One region of the Xenorhabdus griffiniae genome, then DNA from elsewhere that is predicted to be linked to it. Evidence: predicted binding sites of a transcription regulator. Region 1 holds the regulator's gene; the other holds the start of a gene.
The links. Region 1 encodes PurR, which represses purine synthesis genes. Its sites were predicted from a motif close to CANGCAAACGTTTGCNTG; they were not measured.
Positions count from the first base shown of each region.

Region 2: the regulator PurR is predicted to act here: its motif matches at 1,942-1,959, upstream of purL (phosphoribosylformylglycinamidine synthase).

Region 1 covers NZ_CP147737.1:2,548,808-2,553,212, reverse strand. Annotated here, with positions in the region: gene punC (purine nucleoside transporter PunC) at 143-1,330, opposite strand; gene punR (DNA-binding transcriptional activator PunR) at 1,454-2,362, shown strand; gene purR (HTH-type transcriptional repressor PurR) at 2,366-3,391, opposite strand; gene sodB (superoxide dismutase [Fe]) at 3,892-4,405, opposite strand, start outside.
Region 2 covers NZ_CP147737.1:3,348,618-3,353,022, forward strand. Annotated here, with positions in the region: gene tadA (tRNA adenosine(34) deaminase TadA) at 1-240, shown strand, start outside; gene mltF (membrane-bound lytic murein transglycosylase MltF) at 245-1,777, opposite strand; gene purL (phosphoribosylformylglycinamidine synthase) at 2,044-4,405, shown strand, end outside.

The sequences.
Region 1 (4,405 bases):
CAAATTCCGAGTTTTTAGAATAATGAATCCGTATGAGTATATGAGTGAAATGATATTTAGACAATCATCTAAAGGTCACATCATGGCGTAACCTTTAGATAATAATGTTCTTAACTATTATTTTTTTGGAAAACTATCGTATTTATGCTTGATGGCTTTTTTCAACACCTTGTTTTTGCAGCCAATAACCGGCAGCCATTGGCACAACCGTAAGCGCCATTATTGTTGTCGTCGATAAAAGAGGGTATTCCATAAATACAGAGACGAGCATACTTGCGACAAAACAGAGGCCCAATTGCAGGGCATTTTGTAATGCAGCCGCTTTACCACTATCTTGTGGATAAATAGACAAAGCATTTGCTACTGCAATTGGATAGGATGCGCCATTCATTGCTGCCATTACACAAAAAGGAATAAGAATGGCGATAAATGAAGGTTGACTTAATATGGAGATCAAATAAATAGTGATCATGCTTACAGCATAACCTACCAACAAAAATGGGAATACCGTTTCACTTTTTACTTTTTCCAGTAAGATACGGCAACCATACCCGCCAATCATAAATGCCAGAGTTTGAGGAATATAACTTAAACCAATATCGGTAGGATCATAACCCATATCTTTCAGAATGGTTGGTGAACCCGTTAGCCAGGCAAAAAAACCGGCACTGCAAGATGCGTAGATCAATACATTTCCGTTAAAAACTGGAGAAGTTAATAACGTAAAGAAAGAAACCGCTTTTTTATCAGTGCGGGTTTCAATATTAGTACGTTTATTAGTCAGGAAAAATGTGGGTATTAACAGCAATATCGTTACTATCATTAAAATAAGGAAAATGACTCTCCAGCCACTATGCGTCAATAACCATGCCCCCAACAAAGGAGCAAGTGCAGGAGAAAGGGCAACCAAAGGCATGATCATGGCAAAAACACGTTTGGTACGCTCTGCATCATATCTGTCGACGACCAAAGCTTGCCAGGTTACCGCAGCGGAACAAACGCCCACAGCCTGCATAAATCTCAATACCAGTAATTGGATCGGATCTGTTATCCAAAGCATACCTAAACAACTAATGGAAAACAGGGACAGGCCGATAATAAGAACAGGTTTTCTGCCTAACCGGTCAGACAATTGACCCCATAAAAGTTGTGCAAAAGCAAATCCGGCAAGAAAAATGCTAAGGCTTGCACTGATAGCATTAGTTGATGTACCTAATTCTGCTTTCATTGCATCAAAAGCGGGCAGATACATATCAATGGCCAAATAGCCTAACATGCTTAAGCCAGCGAGATAAGACATAAATGGAATGGTGTTTTTATTTGTTGTCATTGTGTTAGTAGTTAGATTTTGTCGTGGATAAGGAAATAGTTGGCTTATTTTATATAGCATGATTTTTACTTGTGAAACGGTAATATTTGCACCATGCTGTGAAAAAAATTGAAAGGAAGATATATGTGGTCTGAATACTCTCTGGAAGTCGTTGATGCTGTTGCCAGAACAGGAAGTTTCAGCGCGGCTGCATCAGAACTTCATCGTGTGCCTTCTGCTATCAGCTATACGGTAAAACAGCTTGAAGAATGGCTGGCAGTTCCTCTGTTTGAACGTCGTCACCGTGATGTCGATTTAACGGAAGCGGGAGCAATTTTTGTCAAAGAAGCGCGTTCTGTTATCAAAAAAATGAATCACACTCGGCATCAGTGCCAACAGGTTGCTAATGGTTGGCGAGGGCAATTTAGTATTGCGGTTGATCAGGTTGTAAAACCAGAGCGAACGCTTCGGCTAATTTTGGATTTTTATCGCCATTTCCCAGATATTGAGTTACTTATCTATCCTGAAGTTTTCAATGGCGTATGGGATGCTCTGGTGGATGGCCGAGTGGATGTCGCCATCGGAGCGACACGTGCTTCCCCTGTTGGTGAGCGATATAGCTTCAGGGATATGGGGTTCATGCCTTGGCTGTGTGTAGCCAGTCCAGAACACGAACTGGCAGTAATATCGGGAAAATTGAATGATGACCAAATGCGACCTTATCCCAGTTTATGTCTTGAAGACACAGCGCGCAGCTTACCTAAACGTGATACATGGGCTTTGGATAATCAGCGGCGATTGATTGTGCCTGATTGGGATGTTGGATTAAGTTGCTTGATGGATGGATTGTGTGTAGGCATGGTGCCTAAGCACCGTGCGCAACCGCTGATCCGTAAAGGCAAATTGATGACACTTGAACTTGAACAACCATTGCCTGACAGCCCATGCTGCTTGACATGGTCGCAAAAAAGCCATTCACCGGCATTAAGCTGGTTACTTGATTATCTGGGGGATAGCGAAACGCTTAATGCCGAATGGCTGCAAGAAAATTAACTGTCAGCGGCGATAATCGATAAAAGGTCCATCTGCAACAGAGCGCCGTTCAACAAGGCGTGGGTGGACTTCGATAGTTTGTACATCCTCACGTTTATTGACTATCCTGTCCAGTAACATTGAAAAGGCCATTTGCCCTAAACGCTCTTTGGGTTGGTGAATGGTTGTCAATGCTGGCGTAAAATAGCGGGCATTACGAATATTATCATAACCGATAATTGAAATATCTTGCGGAACACGCAAACCCAACTCATCAGCTGCACAGATCGCTCCCATAGCCATGACATCTCCACCACAGAAAACAGCAGTTGGACGATGTTTTTGATTCAGGATCTTATACATGGCTTGGTAACCGGACTCAGGTTCAAAATCACCTTGTACAATCCACTCATCCCGAATAGCGATATTGGCTTCTTTTAGTGCCTTAAGAAAACCTTGGTGGCGGCCTCCTCCCGTATTTCTTGCCAATGGTCCAGGAATGGATGCAATATCACGATGACCGCGTTCAATAAGATAACGGCCAGCCAGGTAACCACCATGAAAGGCATTATCAATAATTGCATCGGTAAAATCACCTCTGGATTCTCCCCAATCCATGACCACCATAGGAATATTACGATAGCCTTCCAACATACTCAAAAGTTGCTCAGGGTATTCTGAACACATTACCAGCAAACCATCTACTCGTTTTTGTGCGAGCATCGCGAGATATGCTTTCTGTTTATCAAGATTGTTATGAGAATTACATAAAATCAGGGTATAACCTTTGCTATAGCAGCTATTTTCAACTGATTCTATGATCTCAGCAAAGTATGGTGCTTCACTTGATGTTGCCAGCAACCCAATGGATTTGGTGTGGTTAACTTTTAAGCTACGGGCAACCGCACTGGGAGAATAGTTCAATTCTTTAATAGCGGCCCAAACTGCGGCCTTTGTATCTTCGGCGACGAAACGGGTTTTATTGATAACATGGGATACGGTTGTAGTCGAAACACCAGCGCGTTTGGCCACATCTTTAATCGTTGCCATGAAAAAAGGACTCCTGACCTTCTGGTCTAATTTATATACCCTTTATCTTTCTTTTCGGGTATAGCTATTTGTTAATCGTTTACCAATATATTTGTATACAGGGTGATGGTTGGCAATAATTTAGCGGTAAACCTTGAATTTTGTCTGATCTAGCTCAAAAGTGAAAGTAATAATCGATGCTATAAAGAGTATGGATTAAATCTTGCGGTATGATTTTTAGATAGTATGGCAAATAACCGCTTAAAATTTAGGATGTTGAGGTGTCTTAATTTTCACATTGAGGATGTTCTATGGATACAGATCTGAAATTGGGATTATTGGCCGCCAGTAGTGCATTAATCATGATTGTTTTTCTGGGGAGCCTCTGCCTGATCTGATCAAGATCTAAAAGAATTTGTAGCCCCACTTATCTTAAGGGCGGGTTTTCCAACATGTGCAATATCGCAAATAAAGGAAAAGCCCGCCCTTATTATTTCAAACTAGTATAAGAATTAATCTTATTAAGCTAAGTTTTCTTCAACAAAGTTCCAGTTGACCAGAGCCCAGAAGTGCTCCAAATATTGAGGGCGAGCATTGCGGTAATCGATATAATATGCGTGCTCCCAAACATCAACAGTCAGCACTGGCTTATCTTCGCCAGTCAATGGCGTTGCTGCATTAGAAGTGTTAACGATAGCCAAAGTACCATCAGCTTTCTTGACTAACCAAGTCCAACCAGAACCAAAGTTTTTCAGGGCTGCATCAGTGAATTGCTGTTTAAATTCAGCAAAAGAGCCGAAAGCATGACTGATAGCATCTGCCACTTTTCCGGTGGGTTCGCCACCACCATTTGGTGACAGGCTGTGCCAGTAGAAAGTATGGTTCCAAACTTGTGCTGCGTTATTGAAGATGCCACCTTCAGATGTTTTGATGATCTCTTCCAGTGATTTTCCGGCAAATTCAGTATCTTTAATCAGATTATTCAGGTTTACAACATAAGCGTTGTGATGTTTGCCGTAGTGATATTCCAGAGTT
Region 2 (4,405 bases), 800 kb from region 1:
GGTGCGATGGTACACAGCAGGATACAACGATTAGTTTATGGTGCCAGCGATATGAAAACGGGAGCGGCAGGATCGTTGATTGATATCTTGCGCCATCCAGGTATGAACCACCAAATTGAAATTACCGGCGGTGTGCTGGCGGAAGAGTGCTCCACTATGTTGAGTGCTTTTTTTAAACAACGCAGGGAGCAGCATAAGGCATTGAAAAAATTGAAAGCTCAGCAACAGGAAATGCCCTAATCAATTAGGGCTTAATGGTTGTTTCAGATTGCGTCGGTGTTTTATTCTCTGCCGCTTTTTCGTGAGATTCAGCGTTATTGCCTGTTATTTTGTCATTTTCAGCTTGGGGAGGAGTGATAGTCGTATCCGTTGCCACTTCACTCCCTTCCACTTTCTCGCGGTTGGCTTTTGCTCTAAGGTATCCCTCCAGGCTCAAATAGTAACGCCGAATATTTTCAACGTAGCGATAAGCTTCATAGCCACGGGCATAACCATATGTTGTATTGGCGTAATATTTTTTCTTGCTGAGCAGGGGAAGACGCGTTTTAACATCCAGCCAACTGTCTGGATTACCTTTTTGCGCAGCGGTTAACTTACGGGCATCAAGAAGGTGGCCATACCCCATGTTGTAAGCAGCAAGGGCAAACCAAATGCGCTCATCTTCAGGAATGGTTTTTGGCAAACGCTCCATCAGGTAGTTCAGATAAGCCATTCCTCCTTTTACACTCTCTTCTGGATCCAGTCGATCATGAATTCCAGCCCATTCTGCTGTTGGGCGGGTGAGCATCATTAATCCACGAACACCAGTCGGTGAAGTGGCTTGTGGGTCCCAATGTGATTCTTGCCATGCAATGGCAGCCACCAATTGCCAATCAAGCGATCCCGCGTATTGTTGAAAAATTGGCTGATAGGTTGGTAAGAGCTTATTGATGGCACGAATAAATGAAATAGTGTCGAAATAATCGAATGAACCGACATGACTGAAATATTTTTCTTGTAGCCGCGACATAATGCCGTTTTCAGTCAACATACTGAAGAAATCGAGCATAGCGGAGTAGAGGCTATAATCGCCATTGCGTTTTAAATACCAGGTTAAAGGACTTTCTTCACTGACATCAAAAGCAACTGCCAGATTGGGATGAATACGCTGCTGCAAGGCTAAACTAAGGGAGTCACTGATGGTATAGTCGATTTTTCCCTCGGAAAGTTGTTCGAGCAATTGTTGTGTATTTTCGCGCGGTGTTTCTTCCCAACTTAATTCAGGATAAGACTTTTCTTTCCACTTTCTCAGCTCGCTTACATGGGCTGAGCCTGCCGTGACGATGAGTTTACCTTTTAGATCGCCAAACGAACGTGGCCGTGCCTCCCCCTTGCGATAAACCAGTTGTTGTATGACAGAAGCGTAGGCAGGGCCAGTGCGTGTTTGGTCCAGCCTATCTTTATTGTAGATAAGACCGGCAGCCAGGAAATCGGCTTTATCGTTTTCCAAATCGTCAAACAGTTGCTTAATGTTGGGACGAAACTTAATCACAAGTTTAACCCCCAGATAATCGGCAAACCGCTTGACTAACTCATAGTCGAATCCTGTCGGTTCGTTTTTACTGTTAAGAGAGAGTAGAGGAGAGCTAATAGTGCTAACCCGCAGCTCTCCTCGTGCCAGAATTTTGTTTATCTGCTCCTGCTGTTTATTCGGCCAATTGATATTAAGGCCGATGATAGCAGCAGAAAGGAGCGTGATAATTACGATAACAAAGTAATTTATTTTTATGTTATTCAAATAGTTATCTCTTTTCAGAACGATTTGAAACCGTATGAAGTACAAGATAATAGCATGGTTAAATTTCCAGTAATTGAGAATTTTGCGTAACAAAAGGGAGATGTGCAACCCTATTGAACCCATTTTGGTATTTTATTGAGTGTATTGCTGGGTGGATAAATCACCACGCAAACGGTTTCGTCAGAGGAAACATTCCTCTATAATGCTTGCAGTTTCCCCTGAGGCATCAGTCAGGCTTTGCGTCTAAGATGAGAGAACCTATTATTATGGAAATTCTGCGTGGCTCACCCGCTTTATCGGCATTTCGTATCACTAAGCTCCTTTCCCAGTGTCAAGATCAACATCTCCCTGTTACCGACATTTATGCAGAATATGTGCATTTTGCCGAAGTTAATACCCCAATCACAGAAGATGAGCGAGAGAAATTAAATAAGCTATTAAAATATGGCCCCTCTTTGGCTGAATTGGAGCCTAAAGGACAACTTATATTAGTCACTCCGCGTCCTGGCACGATATCCCCTTGGTCATCAAAAGCGACAGACATTGCCCACAATTGTGGACTGAAGCAGATTGTCCGTTTAGAAAGGGGAATTGCCTATTATATTCAGAGTATTGGCATGGATGACGGGCAGTGGCAAACATTGTCGGCATTATTGCATGATCGCATGATGGAAAGTGTGTTCACTCAGTTTGAACAAGCTGAAGTCCTGTTTTCTCACCAACAACCTGCACCGTTAAAACAGATTGATATCTTGCAATTGGGGCGGGCAGCATTGGAGTCGGCAAATATTGAATTAGGGCTGGCTCTGGCTACCGATGAAATTGATTATCTAATGAGCGCTTTTCAGGCGTTGGGGCGCAATCCAACAGATGTTGAGCTGTATATGTTTGCTCAGGCAAATTCTGAGCATTGTCGCCACAAAATTTTCAACGCTGATTGGGTTATTAATGGTCAGGCTCAACCCAAGTCTTTGTTCAAAATGATCAAAAACACGTTTGAACAAACGCCGGATTACGTGCTTTCTGCTTATAAAGATAACGCAGCGGTTATGGAAGGCTCTAATGTTGGCCGCTTTTTCCCTGACTCCACCGGTGCTTATGACTACCATCAAGAGCCAGCCCATATCTTAATGAAAGTAGAAACTCATAACCATCCAACCGCGATTTCGCCTTGGCCTGGCGCAGCAACGGGCTCAGGTGGTGAAATTCGTGATGAAGGTGCAACCGGACGAGGAGCCAAACCGAAAGCTGGGCTGGTCGGTTTTTCAGTTTCAAACTTGAGAATTCCTGGGTTTGAACAACCGTGGGAAGCGGATTTTGGTAAACCTGATCGGATTGTCAGTGCATTAGACATCATGCTGGAAGGTCCATTAGGCGGTGCAGCGTTTAATAATGAATTTGGGCGGCCAGCATTGGCTGGGTATTTCAGAACCTATGAAGAAAAAGTCTGTTCCCATAATGGTACAGAATTGCGTGGTTATCATAAGCCCATCATGTTGGCAGGCGGGATCGGCAATATCCGTGAAGAACATATCCAAAAAGGGGAAATTTCGGTCGGCGCAAAACTGATTGTGTTGGGTGGGCCAAGTATGAATATCGGCTTAGGGGGCGGTGCGGCATCTTCAATGACATCAGGTCAGTCTGATGCTGATTTGGATTTTGCCTCTGTGCAGCGTGACAATGCTGAAATGGAGCGTCGTTGCCAGGAAGTTATCGACAGTTGCTGGCAATTGGGGGATAAGAATCCGATTTTATTTATCCATGACGTTGGGGCTGGTGGTTTGTCAAATGCCATGCCTGAATTGGTCAGTGATGGTGGTCGAGGCGGGCGTTTTGAGTTACGCAATATCCTTAACGATGAACCTGGTATGAGCCCATTGCAGTTATGGTGCAATGAATCCCAGGAGCGTTATGTTTTAGCGGTAGCACCAGAGCAGTTAGCTCTGTTTGAAGCAATATGCCGTCGTGAACGTGCGCCTTACGCTGTGATTGGGGAAGCCACGGAAGAGCGACATTTACTGTTGAATGACAACCATTTTAATAATCAGCCAATCGATATGCCGCTGGATGTCTTGCTCGGTAAGACACCAAAGATGGTGAAAAATGTGCAGGTCTTGCAAGCGCAAGGGCAAGGTTTGGATCGCAAGGGTATTGATCTCGCAGAAGCGGTAAAACGCGTCTTGCATTTGCCCGCTGTAGCGGAAAAAACATTCCTGATTACGATTGGGGATCGCTCCATCACCGGTATGGTTGCCCGTGACCAAATGGTTGGCCCTTGGCAAATTCCAGTCGCAGATTGTGCTGTTACTACCGCCAGTTTGGACAGCTATTATGGCGAAGCCATGTCAATAGGCGAGCGAGCGCCGATTGCATTGTTGGACTTTGCGGCATCGGCGCGTATGGCGGTGGGTGAAGCTCTGACCAATATTGCTTCCGCCTATGTCCAGGATCTGAAACGCGTGAAGTTATCAGCTAACTGGATGTCGGCATCAGGCCATGCTGGTGAAGATGCGGGTTTATATGCCGCCGTCAAAGCGGTGGGTGAGGAGCTGTGTCCCGCTTTAGGATTGACTATTCCCGTTGGCAAGGATTCGATGTCAATGAAAACCCGCTGGCGTCAAAATGGGG